Regions from separate parts of the Priestia sp. JV24 genome, predicted to be linked through region 1. Evidence: riboswitches for the same ligand, from Rfam matches in the RefSeq annotation. Region 1 holds a riboswitch; each other region holds the start of a gene.

The links. A riboswitch is a leader RNA that binds a small molecule or an ion and turns the genes downstream of it on or off. The one in region 1 is predicted to bind lysine.
Region 2: another riboswitch for lysine. It lies ahead of lysA (diaminopimelate decarboxylase); the one in region 1 lies ahead of dapA (4-hydroxy-tetrahydrodipicolinate synthase).
Region 3: another riboswitch for lysine. It lies ahead of OK414_RS24730 (aspartate kinase); the one in region 1 lies ahead of dapA (4-hydroxy-tetrahydrodipicolinate synthase).
Region 4: another riboswitch for lysine. It lies ahead of OK414_RS13335 (amino acid permease); the one in region 1 lies ahead of dapA (4-hydroxy-tetrahydrodipicolinate synthase).

What each region holds. Positions count from the first base shown of each region.
Region 1 is NZ_JAPCIN010000012.1:534,030-537,213, forward strand. Features, by position in the region: gene OK414_RS08400 (hypothetical protein) at 107-277, opposite strand; gene OK414_RS08405 (H-type small acid-soluble spore protein) at 295-465, opposite strand; gene OK414_RS08410 (hypothetical protein) at 870-1,157, shown strand; lysine riboswitch at 1,454-1,632, shown strand; gene dapA (4-hydroxy-tetrahydrodipicolinate synthase) at 1,760-2,647, shown strand; gene OK414_RS08420 (DMT family transporter) at 2,909-3,184, opposite strand, start outside.
Region 2 is NZ_JAPCIN010000015.1:517,506-520,689, reverse strand. Features, by position in the region: gene OK414_RS11995 (NAD(P)/FAD-dependent oxidoreductase) at 1-101, opposite strand, end outside; gene OK414_RS11990 (CBO0543 family protein) at 439-951, shown strand; lysine riboswitch at 1,018-1,200, shown strand; gene lysA (diaminopimelate decarboxylase) at 1,346-2,674, shown strand; gene OK414_RS11980 (dicarboxylate/amino acid:cation symporter) at 2,727-3,184, shown strand, end outside.
Region 3 is NZ_JAPCIN010000023.1:666,118-669,301, reverse strand. Features, by position in the region: gene uvrC (excinuclease ABC subunit UvrC) at 1-1,552, shown strand, start outside; lysine riboswitch at 1,618-1,795, shown strand; gene OK414_RS24730 (aspartate kinase) at 1,937-3,169, shown strand.
Region 4 is NZ_JAPCIN010000016.1:173,838-177,021, reverse strand. Features, by position in the region: gene OK414_RS13335 (amino acid permease) at 1-1,299, opposite strand, end outside; lysine riboswitch at 1,402-1,586, opposite strand; TPP riboswitch at 1,761-1,861, shown strand; gene thiT (energy-coupled thiamine transporter ThiT) at 1,894-2,502, shown strand; gene OK414_RS13325 (ethanolamine ammonia-lyase reactivating factor EutA) at 2,659-3,184, shown strand, end outside.

The sequences.
Region 1 (3,184 bases):
AATAAGCCGAAATCGAAATATGTTATCTGAAAACTCTTCTATTGTCAACTTAATAAAAATGCATAACTACAGAAAAGAAATAAGGGTCGGTTATTTTCTTCTCTTTTTATTCATTTTCTTTAGAATCTTCTTGATAATGCTCATTTAAGTATGGGTTCTCTGTCGTAGCAAAATTAACAGATTGAAGGCTAGTTTCAGGATCCATTCCATAATAGCCTTTTAGTTCCGCATTTTCTAGCTCGCCACTTCTAAGTTTTGGTTCTTTTTTCTCTTTCATGCTGCACCTCTTTTTTCTTATAAATCAAGGACTGGAACCATACGGTCTTCATCATGTGTTCCTCTCGCATGAACGGTAGCTATACTTGATGTTTCATCTACACTTTTAATCCAAATAGGAACTCCGTGGTAATGAACATCAATTTCCTTGGGGGAAGAAAGAATTTGTTTAGCTCGATTTATTTCCATGTTATCACCTCATTTTTTAGTATGTCCTTGTGATGCATCAATTAAAAGATAAAGCTATATTTCCTCACCAATAACTTGACTACATTCTATAACTCACTTCGTCAAAAATTAATCTATTCCTTAACCTTACAAAAATCGAACATCAATGGGTTTGCTTAACCTCATTTTATTCTTTAATTCGAATACGTATAAATATGAAAAATGAGCACATACTGTACCTAATCAGATTCCTCCTTTTGCTGACGAATCGTTTCTCCTTTAATATGTTAAGTTTACAAAAAACATCTGTCTTCACAGGTGTTTTTTATTTTGAGAAAATATATTATTTGTATACAAACTAAGTTTTATTTTACTTCTAGTAGGGGAATAAAATAGTAAATTAAATCGGAGAGGATGAGGGATTTATGTTAGAGATGGAGGTAAAGAACCTTCAAAGGTCAGAAACTAAATTTAGAAAGGCTGAATCAGAATACTTAAATAAGGCAATCGAAGAATATTTCGTTCGTCGTACATACCATAATGCACCAGTAGTTGATGCACTTCGATATGTACTAACGATTGATAATAAAAGGGAACGTTTAGAAAGTGCCGTTGAACTTTTTGGAGATAATATCAAAGAAGTAAATAACCAAGATATTATAAACTATTTAAATCAATGTAGATGTTATAAGGAAATAAGAGATACAGTCTAAATTTGATGCTATCTTATGAAAAAATTTATAGTTCATAAATAACCAAAAGAGGATTGGAGATATGAACTATAAACAAAAGGATTATTATATTAGCGCAAAAGAAAATGAATATTATAAAGTACTAAATGTAGTCGATTGGATTTGAGTCAATAATCCGGAGGCATTCTCTCAAAAATAAGGGTAAGGACTTAATTACATGGTGTCCATAAAATTATACTTAAATGATTCTTGCGTGAAAGGAAATTTACTGTTATATTAAATTCAATTAAATATTTTCTTATTTCAATATTTTTTGAAGTGAGGATAGAGGTGCAAAGATCATAAGTATACAATTTGAGGAGAATGAGATCCAATGACAATTGTGGAAAGGGGTATTTGCCGAAGCTGAAAGAATCTCATGTTCTTGAAGCTGGTTCTGCTGTTGAATAAATACAGAACTGTCATATGGGAAACTGTATGGAGGGCTATCTTACGCACGGAAACTATTTTTGATAAATATTGTTTCTACTGCAGCAACGAATCCCTCGTTGCTGCTTTTTTGCGTTTCTTATGAATGGCTCTGACCCCTCTAATTTTAAAAATTTTATAAAGGGTGTGTAGTTATGAATTTTGGCCAAGTATTAACAGCAATGGTTACCCCGTTTGATCAGAATGGCGAAATTGACTTTAACGCGACGAAAACGTTGGTTGAGCATTTAATTACAAATGGCACAGACGGCTTAGTTGTAGCTGGTACAACTGGAGAGTCTCCAACATTAACCACAGAAGAAAAAATTGAATTATTCAAATGTGTTGTAGAAGCTGCTGCTGGAAGAGTCCACGTCATCGCTGGAACTGGCTCAAACAACACGCAAGCTTCGATGAGCTTAACGAAACTTGCAGAGGAAACAGGAGTCGATGGTATTATGCTCGTTGCTCCATACTATAATAAGCCGTCTCAAGAAGGCTTGTACCAGCATTTTAAAACGATTGCCGAATCAACCTCTCTACCAGTTATGCTTTATAATATCCCAGGGCGAAGCATAGTTAACATTTCTGTTGAAACAGTTGTTCGTCTATCAGAGATCCCTAATGTTGTGTCAATTAAGGAAGCAAGTGGCAACTTGGATGCCATGGCAGAGATTATTAGCAAAACACCTAGCGACTTTACACTATACAGCGGCGATGATGGGTTAACAATACCAGTATTAGCAATTGGCGGGGCAGGAGTTATTTCAGTTGCTTCCCACATCATTGGCAATGATATGCAAGAAATGATTAATGCCTTCAAAAATGGCGATGTCCAAAAAGCTGCTGCTACACATCGCAATCTGCTTCCAATTATGAGAGCATTATTTATTGAGCCAAGTCCTTCACCAGTAAAAGCTGCATTAAATCTAAATGGAATACAAGTTGGCGGTGTTCGTTTGCCAATGGTTCCTTTAAGCAATAAAGAGCAAAGTGCACTAGAAAAAGTTCTGCAAGCTAGCGGCATTAACGCTACCTGTTGAAATAAATAAAAACAGGTTAGGAGAGAGAGCATAGCTAAAACGACCGATTCAATCGATACATTAAGGCAAGATTGGTACCCAAAGCTCAAGATGGATGAATCATCATTTAGCTAACTTCTAAAAATAGAAAAACTCCCTTAACGCATTGGGGGAGTTTTTCTGTTTTTTTATGTATGTATACTATATACATCTTCAGTTGCCATCCAGAGGGAGACCTATTTCACTATATGTTCATTCTTCTGTCGGTATTGGTGCAAGAACTTATATCTTAGTCAACACGATTCCGCATAGAGTAAGAATAATTCCTATTAATTGATATTTTTTAAGTCTCTCTTTAAAGATAATTAAGCTCCCGATTAAAACAACAATACAATTTAAACTAATGATTGGATAAACCACACTGGATGGACCTTCCTTTAGGGCGAATAAATAACAGCTGTAACCAATCGTACTTAATATACCAACTAGTATACCTATCTTTATTTCAATTTTATGTGCAGTTAATTTTTTAAATTCTTTCCGAGCTAATAAACTTAA
Region 2 (3,184 bases), on a different contig from region 1:
TCTTTGCGATCTATCAATGTCACATCTGCTTCTGCTTTTGCTAAATGATATGCTGTAGAAGCTCCAAGTATCCCAGCTCCAACTACGATGTATGTTTTCATACCAAAACACCCTTTTCTTTCTTCTAGTATTCTCATGCTATATGTACGCAACTTTAGCATAGCAAAAAAAGAAGTCACATACTAGGTGAAGCTATTTTGAGCTTATTTTTACGTCCTTCGGCCTTTAACATATAGCTCCTTTCATCTCGTGAACAAAAGTGTTAAAAGTTCCTTTACGGAGATTATAGCAGGGTGAAGAAAGCCATAAATAGTGGTAGTACGTCTTTAACGCTGTTTCTTACGGCTTTTCTATTATAGTTTCTGAATAAAAGCGGAGAGAATAAAATTTCTATAATATGTAAATAAAAAGAAATAACCATTATTTTAAGGAGAGCGCATGCAATCTTCATTTGTATTATTTTTCATCATCCTTGGTTTACTATTTGGCAAGTGGCGAAGGTATCAAGAATACTATCCTACTTTGCTGTTTTGGGTCACGGGGAATTTGCTTTATGAAGTGCTGCTGTTTCATCACCGCGTATGGGTATTTTACCCTGTTGGTATTGATCACCTTTTTCTACCCGATCACCTAATGGTTTCCCTTGGAATAACCTTAATTATTTATCCGTTTGTTATACCGGTTTTTTTAGGAAGGCTGCCGCTGCATGTAAGCGGTAGCCTGTGGTGGATTCTTTTGTGGGCGCTTTTATTTACTGTGATTGAGTTCATTGCTTATGTTAATCACAGTATCACTCATCATTATGGATGGTCGCTGCTGTGCTCTTTTCTCTTCAATATTGTCACGTTCTCACTTTTAATCATTCATCAGAAGACAGCACTGGCTGCTTGGATTCTATCTGGAAGCTTCATAGCTTTCTTATTTATTTTTTTTGATATTCCTATGCCTTAACTTTTCATTGACTAGACGGAGAAAAAGGAAATATAATAGGAATTACATTTAAATATAATTTTCCTCTCTGAGAATAGAGGTGCATGAAATCAAGAGTCACTTATTGGAGACTAATGGAGTCTGTGAAGATAAGTAAAAGGGATTTCGTGCCGAAGTATATAAACATCCATTGTGTTCATATACTGGTTCAGTATTGAATAAATGCTGAGCTGTCACAAACCATTTGGTTTGTGGAGAGCTATTGAAGAGATGTTGATGCCTAGAATGTAATAATACTTTATTATTATGAAACCAAGACGCGTGAACATCACTTCACGGGTCTTTTTTGTGTTTTTCTACTGACCATCAAAGTTCAAAGTTATAGTTAAATGATTTAAATGGAGGGATACGAATTATGTACTTACATGGAACGAGTAAAATTAACAGCAACAATCATTTAGAAATTGGGCAGTGCGATACGGTCGAACTGAAAAAACAATACGGCACTCCTCTATACATCTACGATCAAGAATTAATTGAAACGAAATGCAAGGCCTTCCATTCAGCCTTTCGAAGAAGCGGATTTTCATATCAAATCGCCTATGCAGGGAAAGCATTTCTTTGTATGGAAATGGCTAGCCTTTTAACGAAGCTTGATATGTCACTAGATGTGGTCTCAGGAGGCGAATTATTTACAGCGCTTGAAGCTGGATATCCAGCTGAACGCATTCATTTTCACGGAAATAATAAAACGATTGAAGAAATGGAAATGGCTCTTGATGCAAATATTGGCTGTTTTGTTGTTGATAACTTTACCGAACTTGAAGTTTTGCATGCCTTAGCAGCTGAGCGCAAACAGAAAGCATCTATTCTTCTGCGTGTTACTCCAGGGATTGAAGCCCATACACATGAATATATTATGACCGGACAGGAAGATTCCAAGTTTGGATTTGGTCTTTCCAATGACCAAGCCATGAAAGCGGTAAGTTCTGCGTTAGAAAAGCCTTACTACGATCTTTTAGGCATTCATTGTCATATTGGTTCGCAAATTTTTGAAGTAGATGGTTTTTCTCGCGCCATTGATATTTTAACTGATTTCTTATTCAGCATTCGTGATAAAATGGAATTTGAAGTAAAAGTTTTAAACGTAGGTGGTGGTTTTGGTATTCGTTATACCGAAAGCGACTCTCCTCTTCCAGTTGAGTATTATGTAGATGCACTGACAGAAAAGCTAAGCCGCACGTTAACTGAACAGAATTATACTCTTCCAGAAGTCTGGATTGAGCCTGGAAGAAGCATCGTAGGAGAAGCAGGTACAACGCTTTATACAATTGGATCAACGAAGGAGATTCCAGGTGTACGAAAATACGTAGGAGTTGACGGCGGTATGACCGATAATATCCGTCCTGCTCTTTACGATGCAAAACATGAAGCTGTCTTGGCTAATAGAGTGACGGATAAAAAAGATGAAACAGTATCAATTGCGGGTAAATGCTGTGAATCAGGAGATATGCTTATTTGGGATATTGATTTACCGCGCGTTAATCAAGGAGATTTATTAGCAGTGTCCTCTACAGGTGCCTACAACTATTCAATGGCTAGCAATTACAACCGTATTCCGCGCCCTGCTGTTGTATTTGTAAAAAAGGGAGAAGCTCGTCTTGCTGTAGAGCGAGAAACATACGAAGATTTGGTGCGTAAAGATGTAAAGCCAGTCGTTACTACGTATGCAATGAGCAAATAATAGCTGTTCTTGCGTAGTAAAGAAGCTATTGTTGTTTGGAGGAAATCTAACTATGGTTTTAAGTGTATTTAAAACGTACAGATCATCGCTTATTCTGCTTCTCGCTATTTTAATTGGCGGGATAGCAGGATATGCTATTGGACCCGATGTGGCAGTCGTGAAGCCTTTTGGTGATTTGTTTCTCAATTTGATGTTCATGATTATCGTTCCCCTTGTCTTTTTTAGTGTGGCTTCGGCGATTGCAAACATGAACGAAATGAAACGTCTTGGTAAAATTATGCTAGGAATTGCCGTTGTGTTTGTCGCCACTGCTGCTGTTTCAGCCGTTTTAGGCTTTTTAGGCGCATCACTTTACAATCCGCTACATAATGTAGATACTTCTGCCATTAAAGAATTGATGGGTGACAGTGAAAATACAGCTGAAAAAATGACGCTTTTAAATCAGCTTGTTAGCACATTTACTGTACCTGATTTTGTTCAGTTATTTTCGAAAGAGCATATTTTACAATT
Region 3 (3,184 bases), on a different contig from region 1:
AGAAGCGCTTATTTTAGAAATGAATTTAATTAAAAAGCATGATCCAAAATACAATATCATGCTTAAAGACGATAAGGGTTATCCCTTTATTAAGATTACAGCTGAAAAACAGCCCCGACTTGTTATTACAAGAAAAATAAAAAAAGATAAAGGGAAATACTTCGGTCCTTATCCTAACGTTCAAGCTGCAAATGAAACAAAGCGGCTTCTTGATCGCATTTATCCATTAAGAAAGTGCTCTACCATGCCAGACAGGCCTTGTTTGTATTACCATATCGGGCAATGCCTAGCTCCTTGCGTAAAAGAAGTAAAAGAAGAGCAAAACAAACAAATTATTGAAAATATCACGCGGTTTTTAAATGGTGGATATGAGCATGTCAAAACAGAGTTAACTGAAAAAATGTTAAAAGCTTCAGAAGAACTTGACTTTGAACGGGCTAAAGAATATCGAGATCAAATTGCTCATATCGAAGCGACAATGGAAAAGCAAAAAGTAACGTTTAATGATTTTGTTAATCGAGATGTGTTTGGCTATTCTTATGATAAAGGCTGGATGTGTGTTCAAGTTTTCTTTATTCGCCAAGGGAAGTTAATTGAGCGAGAAGTTTCTATGTTTCCTTTTTATAAAGAGCCAGAAGAAGATTTCTTAACTTTTATCGGTCAGTTTTATGCCAAAAATATTAAGCCAAAAGAAGTGATGGTTCCAGCAACGATTGATGCAGAGCTGGCTGAGAAATTAGTGGAAGTAGAGGTTCAGCATCCAAAGCGAGGCAAAAAGAAAGAATTAGTAGAACTTGCGTGTAAAAATGCAAAAATTGCGCTCGGTGAAAAATTCTATTTAATTGAACGAGATGAAGAGCGCACGGTTGGCGCAGTTGAACGGTTAGGAGAAGAGCTTGGAATTGCCGCTCCTTATCGGATCGAAGCATTTGATAATTCAAATATTCAAGGGACAGATCCCGTTTCTGCGATGATTGTTTTTGTTGATGGGAAACCGGAAAAGAAAGAATATCGCAAATATAAAATTAAGACGGTAAAGGGACCAGATGATTACAGTTCCATGAGAGAAGTCGTTCGCAGACGGTATTCCAGAGCGTTAAAAGAGGGTCTTCCGCTTCCAGATTTAATTGTTGTAGATGGAGGCAAAGGGCATTTAGCTGCAGTACAGGACGTTCTCGAAAATGAATTGGGACTTTTAGTGCCTACAGCAGGTCTTGTCAAAGATGATAAGCACAGAACCTCCAACCTGATGATTGGTGAGCCTCCTCAAATCATACCGCTTGAACGCAATAGTCAAGAATTTTATTTGCTTCAGCGAATTCAAGATGAAGTTCACCGCTTTGCGATTACCTTCCACCGTCAAGTGCGCTCTAAGTCTGCTTTTCAGTCTGTTCTGGACGATATTCCGGGAGTGGGCGAAAAGCGTAAAAAAGCTTTGTTAAAGTATTTTGGTTCCGTGAAAAAATTGAAAGAAGCAACGGTTGATGATATTCGAAATTCAGGTGTTCCTCAAAACATCGCTGAAAAAATTTATGAAACATTGCAAAAATAGTCTTGAAATAATAGAAAATATTTGATAAGCTATTAACTAATTTCATACGACACTTCATCAAATGAAGTGAAGATAGAGGTGCAAATTTAATCAGTACGTATCAGGAAGGGTATGAGCTCTTATGAATGATGCGGAAAGGGAAATTTGCCGAAGTGAACATTACCTCATAGTAATGATTGCTGGTTCTGCGTTGAATAAACGTAGGATTGTCAAGATGTAGATTCTTGGAGAGCTATCTCACGGCAGTGGACGGTTATGTTTTATAATTTTCGTTCGTTAAGCAATGAGAGCTCATCTCATTGCTTTTTTTATTGTCTGAGTAAAAAAATTTAGCTTCTCATCATCCTGCATATGCAAATTTATTGAAAAGGAATGAACAAAATTATGGCATTAATCGTTCAAAAATTTGGTGGAACATCTGTTGGTTCTGTTGAACGTATCCAAAATGTAGCAAACCGTGTTATTCAAGAAGCAGAGCGCGGTAACCAAGTAGTAGTTGTTGTATCGGCAATGGGCAAAACTACAGATGCACTGGTGAAATTAGCAAGTGATATTACGGACAGTCCAAGCAAACGCGAAATGGATATGCTTCTTACAACTGGAGAACAAGTAACGATTTCCCTGTTAACAATGGCCCTTCAATATAAAGGGTATGAAGCAACTTCGCTAACAGGTTGGCAAGCTGGTATCCAGACGGAAGCAGTTCACAGCAATGCACGAATCCAGCACATTGACACGACTCGTATTCAAAGCCAATTAGATAGAGGCCGAATCGTAGTAGTAGCTGGATTCCAAGGCTGTTCAGAAGATGGAAGCATTACAACATTAGGTCGAGGCGGCTCTGACACGACGGCAGTAGCTCTTGCCGCAGCATTAAAAGCTGCAAAATGTGATATTTATACAGACGTAACAGGAGTGTTTACGACAGATCCGCGCTATGTAGAAGATGCTCGTAAGCTTCACTCTATTTCATATGACGAAATGTTAGAATTAGCTAATTTAGGAGCAGGGGTGCTGCATCCGCGCGCTGTTGAGTTTGCAAAAAATTATCAGGTACCGCTAGAAGTGCGTTCAAGCTTAGAAAACGAGAATGGAACGATTGTTGAGGAGGAAGTTTCAATGGAACAAAACTTGGTCGTAAGAGGAATTGCGTTTGAAGATAATATTTCACGAGTAACAATTGAAGGGTTAAACAACGAGTTGCAAACTCTTTCTACTATTTTTACAGCATTAGCAAAAGAACAGTTAAATGTGGACATTATTATTCAAAACGTAACCGCTAATAATCGTCTCTCTATCTCATTTTCTATTAAAACCGTAGATGTAGACGCCGCTCTTGCCGTCTTAAAAGAGTATAAATCTACTTTAGGATATACGCGTATTGAACATGAAAGCGGTCTGGCTAAAGTATCAATTGTTGGCTCTGGCATGATTTCTAATCCAGGCGTTGCAGCGGAAATGTTTGAAGTGCTGGCAGGAGAGAAAATTGAAGTGAAGATGGTCAGCACGTCTGAAATTAAAGTATCTACAGTTGTACCGCATGCTGATATGGTAAAAGCTGTTGAGACGCTTCACATAGCATTTGAATTAGAAGAGCAGCAAGCAGTGCAAGTATAAAGAAGAGAAAAAAGA
Region 4 (3,184 bases), on a different contig from region 1:
ATCACCCATAAACGCCGAATAGTTTTGACCTAAAATAACAACAGCACATAAAATAAAGGCAAAGATAGGACCAAAAGGGAAAAGTTTTGCATGATATGGAAGTTCACTCAAATCATGACCTTGGGCAACAAATGCTCTTCTAAAACGATAGTGGCTGATGGCAATTCCTAACCAAGCAATAAAACCAGACATACCAGAAGCGTTAAGTAACCACGTGTATACCGCACCGTCTCCAAAAAATGAAGCACCAAATGCAAGTGTACCGACAAGTGCCGTTGCAATTAAAGCATTCACCGGAACGCCTCGTTTATTTACTTTTGCTAAGAACCTTGGTGCTTTTCCATCTTTCGCTAAGTTCCACAGCATACGCGTAGAAGCATACATACCTGAGTTACCAGCAGATAAAACGGCTGTTAAAATAACGGCATTGATAGCTGATGCTGCAAACGCCAGACCTGCTCGTTCGAATATTAAAGTAAATGGACTTACTCGCACATCATCACTTGCTAATGAATCGGCTGTGTATGGAATAAGCATCCCAATAACAAAAATAGCTAAAATATAAAATAACAAGATGCGCCAGAAGACTTGTTTAACTGCGCGAGGAACCGTTTTTTCCGGATCTTCACTTTCTCCAGCTGCGACTCCAAGCAACTCTGTTCCTTGAAATGAAAAACCAGCAGCCATAAAAATACCTAAGACAGTAAAGAATCCACCGTGAATGGGTCCATCACCAAGCGTGAAGTTTTTAAACCCTGGTGCTTCATTGTTAAAGATACCAAAAATCATCATAATGCCAATAACTAAAAAGATGATAACCGTTACTACTTTAATTAACGAAAACCAAAATTCAGATTCACCAAATCCTTTTACAGAAAGGTAGTTAAGCCCAAACATAATTAATAAAAACAGGGCACTCCATAAAATAGAAGAAGAGTTTGGGAACCAAAATTTCATAATAAGGGCTCCAGCGGATAATTCAGCTGCAATTGTAATAGCCCAGTTGTACCAATAGTTCCATCCGAGAGCGAAACCAAAGGATGGATCTACAAAACGAGATGCATACGTACTAAACGAACCAGCTTCAGGCATATAAGCTGCGAGCTCCGCTAGGCTGGTCATCAAAAAGTAAACCATGACGCCAATGATAGCGTAAGCTAAAAGCGCTCCCCCAGGTCCTGCTGTGTGAATTGCTCCACCACTTGCTAGGAATAAGCCGGTTCCGATGGCTCCTCCTAATGAAATCATCGTTAAGTGGCGAGATTTCAACCCACGTTTTAATTCTTGTTGCTCTTGCATAGATAAATACTCCTTTCGAATGTACGGAAAGAGACGGGATAACATAAAAAAAGCCCGCAGTATATGTGCGCGCTTTTAAATCTGAAAACCGCGTCAACCTTCCGTGAAGATAGCTCTTCACATCACTCGCATGATGTGACAGTTCTGTTCCTGTTCGGAGACAGCCCCAGCTTAAATCAACCGAGAAGTGATCTAAACTTCGGCAATTTTTCCTTTCAAGCAACATCCTCAATGTTCTCTGCATTTCCGTTACTTTACTATTAAAAACTGCGACCTCTACCTCATCGATTAGGATGAGGGTTTTTTATATTCAATTGACATAAAAGAAGTATACCAAATACTAAAACGATTGTCATTATAAAAAATAGATTCAGAAAATAGAAACATCTTTGAAATCTCTCGAATCTATTTTGTTACATATGGTATAATGAATGTTGTCATAATACTACATAAATATCCGAACGTACCACAGGGGGAGCCGCCGTGCTGAGAGTGAACAAATTGTTCAGACCCTTCGAACCTGTTAGTTAACGCTAGCGCAGGAATGTGGGAATAGTAGCATATATTTGCTTACTCCTGTGTAAACCGTTTGATATGAATGATTCAAAAACAGGAGTGAGAAACGTGAATAAAGCATTACCTTTACAGGCTAAAATTGAAATAGCTATTTTTGCAGCATTGGCTTTTTTAATTGATCTTTTACCTTCTATAAAAATTGCAATAGGCGTAAGCATTTCGTTCTCTATGGTTCCTATTTTTATTATGTGCTTTCGATGGGGAGTCAAAGGAGGAGCTTTATCCGGATTTTTATGGGGAATATTGCAATTAGCTTTAGGAAATGCATATATTTTAACCCCATTGCAAGCTTTTATAGAGTATGTTATCGCTGTTACCTTTATTGGATTTGGCGGGATTTTCTCTAGTTCTATTAAAGGATACTTAGCTAATAATCAAAGATCAAAAGCTTTCTTTTTTATTATTTTATCTTTAATTATAGGAAGTTTCGCTCGTTATTTTTGCCATTTCATTGCAGGCTTAATATTTTGGGGATTTGCTGCACCAAAAGGAATGCCTGTCCTATGGTATTCTTTCTCGATGAACGGGATTTCGATGATTGGGTCGTTGCTATCATGTCTAGTTATCCTTTCACTGTTAATTCCATCCGCATCAAGAATGATTGTAACTAAATCACACTCATCATAAGCAAAAAGACTAAATCTACCAAGATTTAGTCTTTTTTGTCATTTGTCACCTTTGTTTACACAAAAGTGTGTCAGGTTTGATAACATAGTTAGTGAAATATTCAAAAAACTGTTTTATGATAATCACCATATTCAAACGAGATAAGGGATTGATAGCATGCTACAGAAATGGATAACGAGCATAGGTTTAGATATCGGAACAAGCACAACAAAGCTGATTGTAAGCAAGCTGTTAATAGCAAATCAACAAAATCAGTTTACGCTGCCAGGCTGTCAAATTATTGATCGTCGCGTAACGTATGCAAGTTCTATCTATACCACCCCTATGCTAAACGAGGTTGAAATCGATGTTCAAAGATTAACGGTACTACTAGAACAAGAGTATAAGAATGCAGGAATCTCCTTAGATCAAGTGGAGGCAGGTGCTGTGATCATTACAGGAGAAACGGCTAGAAAGCAAAATGCAGAAAGTATCCTTCACTATCTAGCCGAACATGCTGGGGATTTTGTTGTTGCAACAGCCGGCGCTGACTTGGAAGGAATGTTAGCAGCAAAAGGATCAGGAGCAATCCAACGTTCCGCTGAAACAAATGCAGTAATTGCCAATATTGATGTAGGAGGAGGCACTGCTAACATCGCTTTATGTCAAAATGGAAAAGTGATAGAAACGTTTACACTGCATG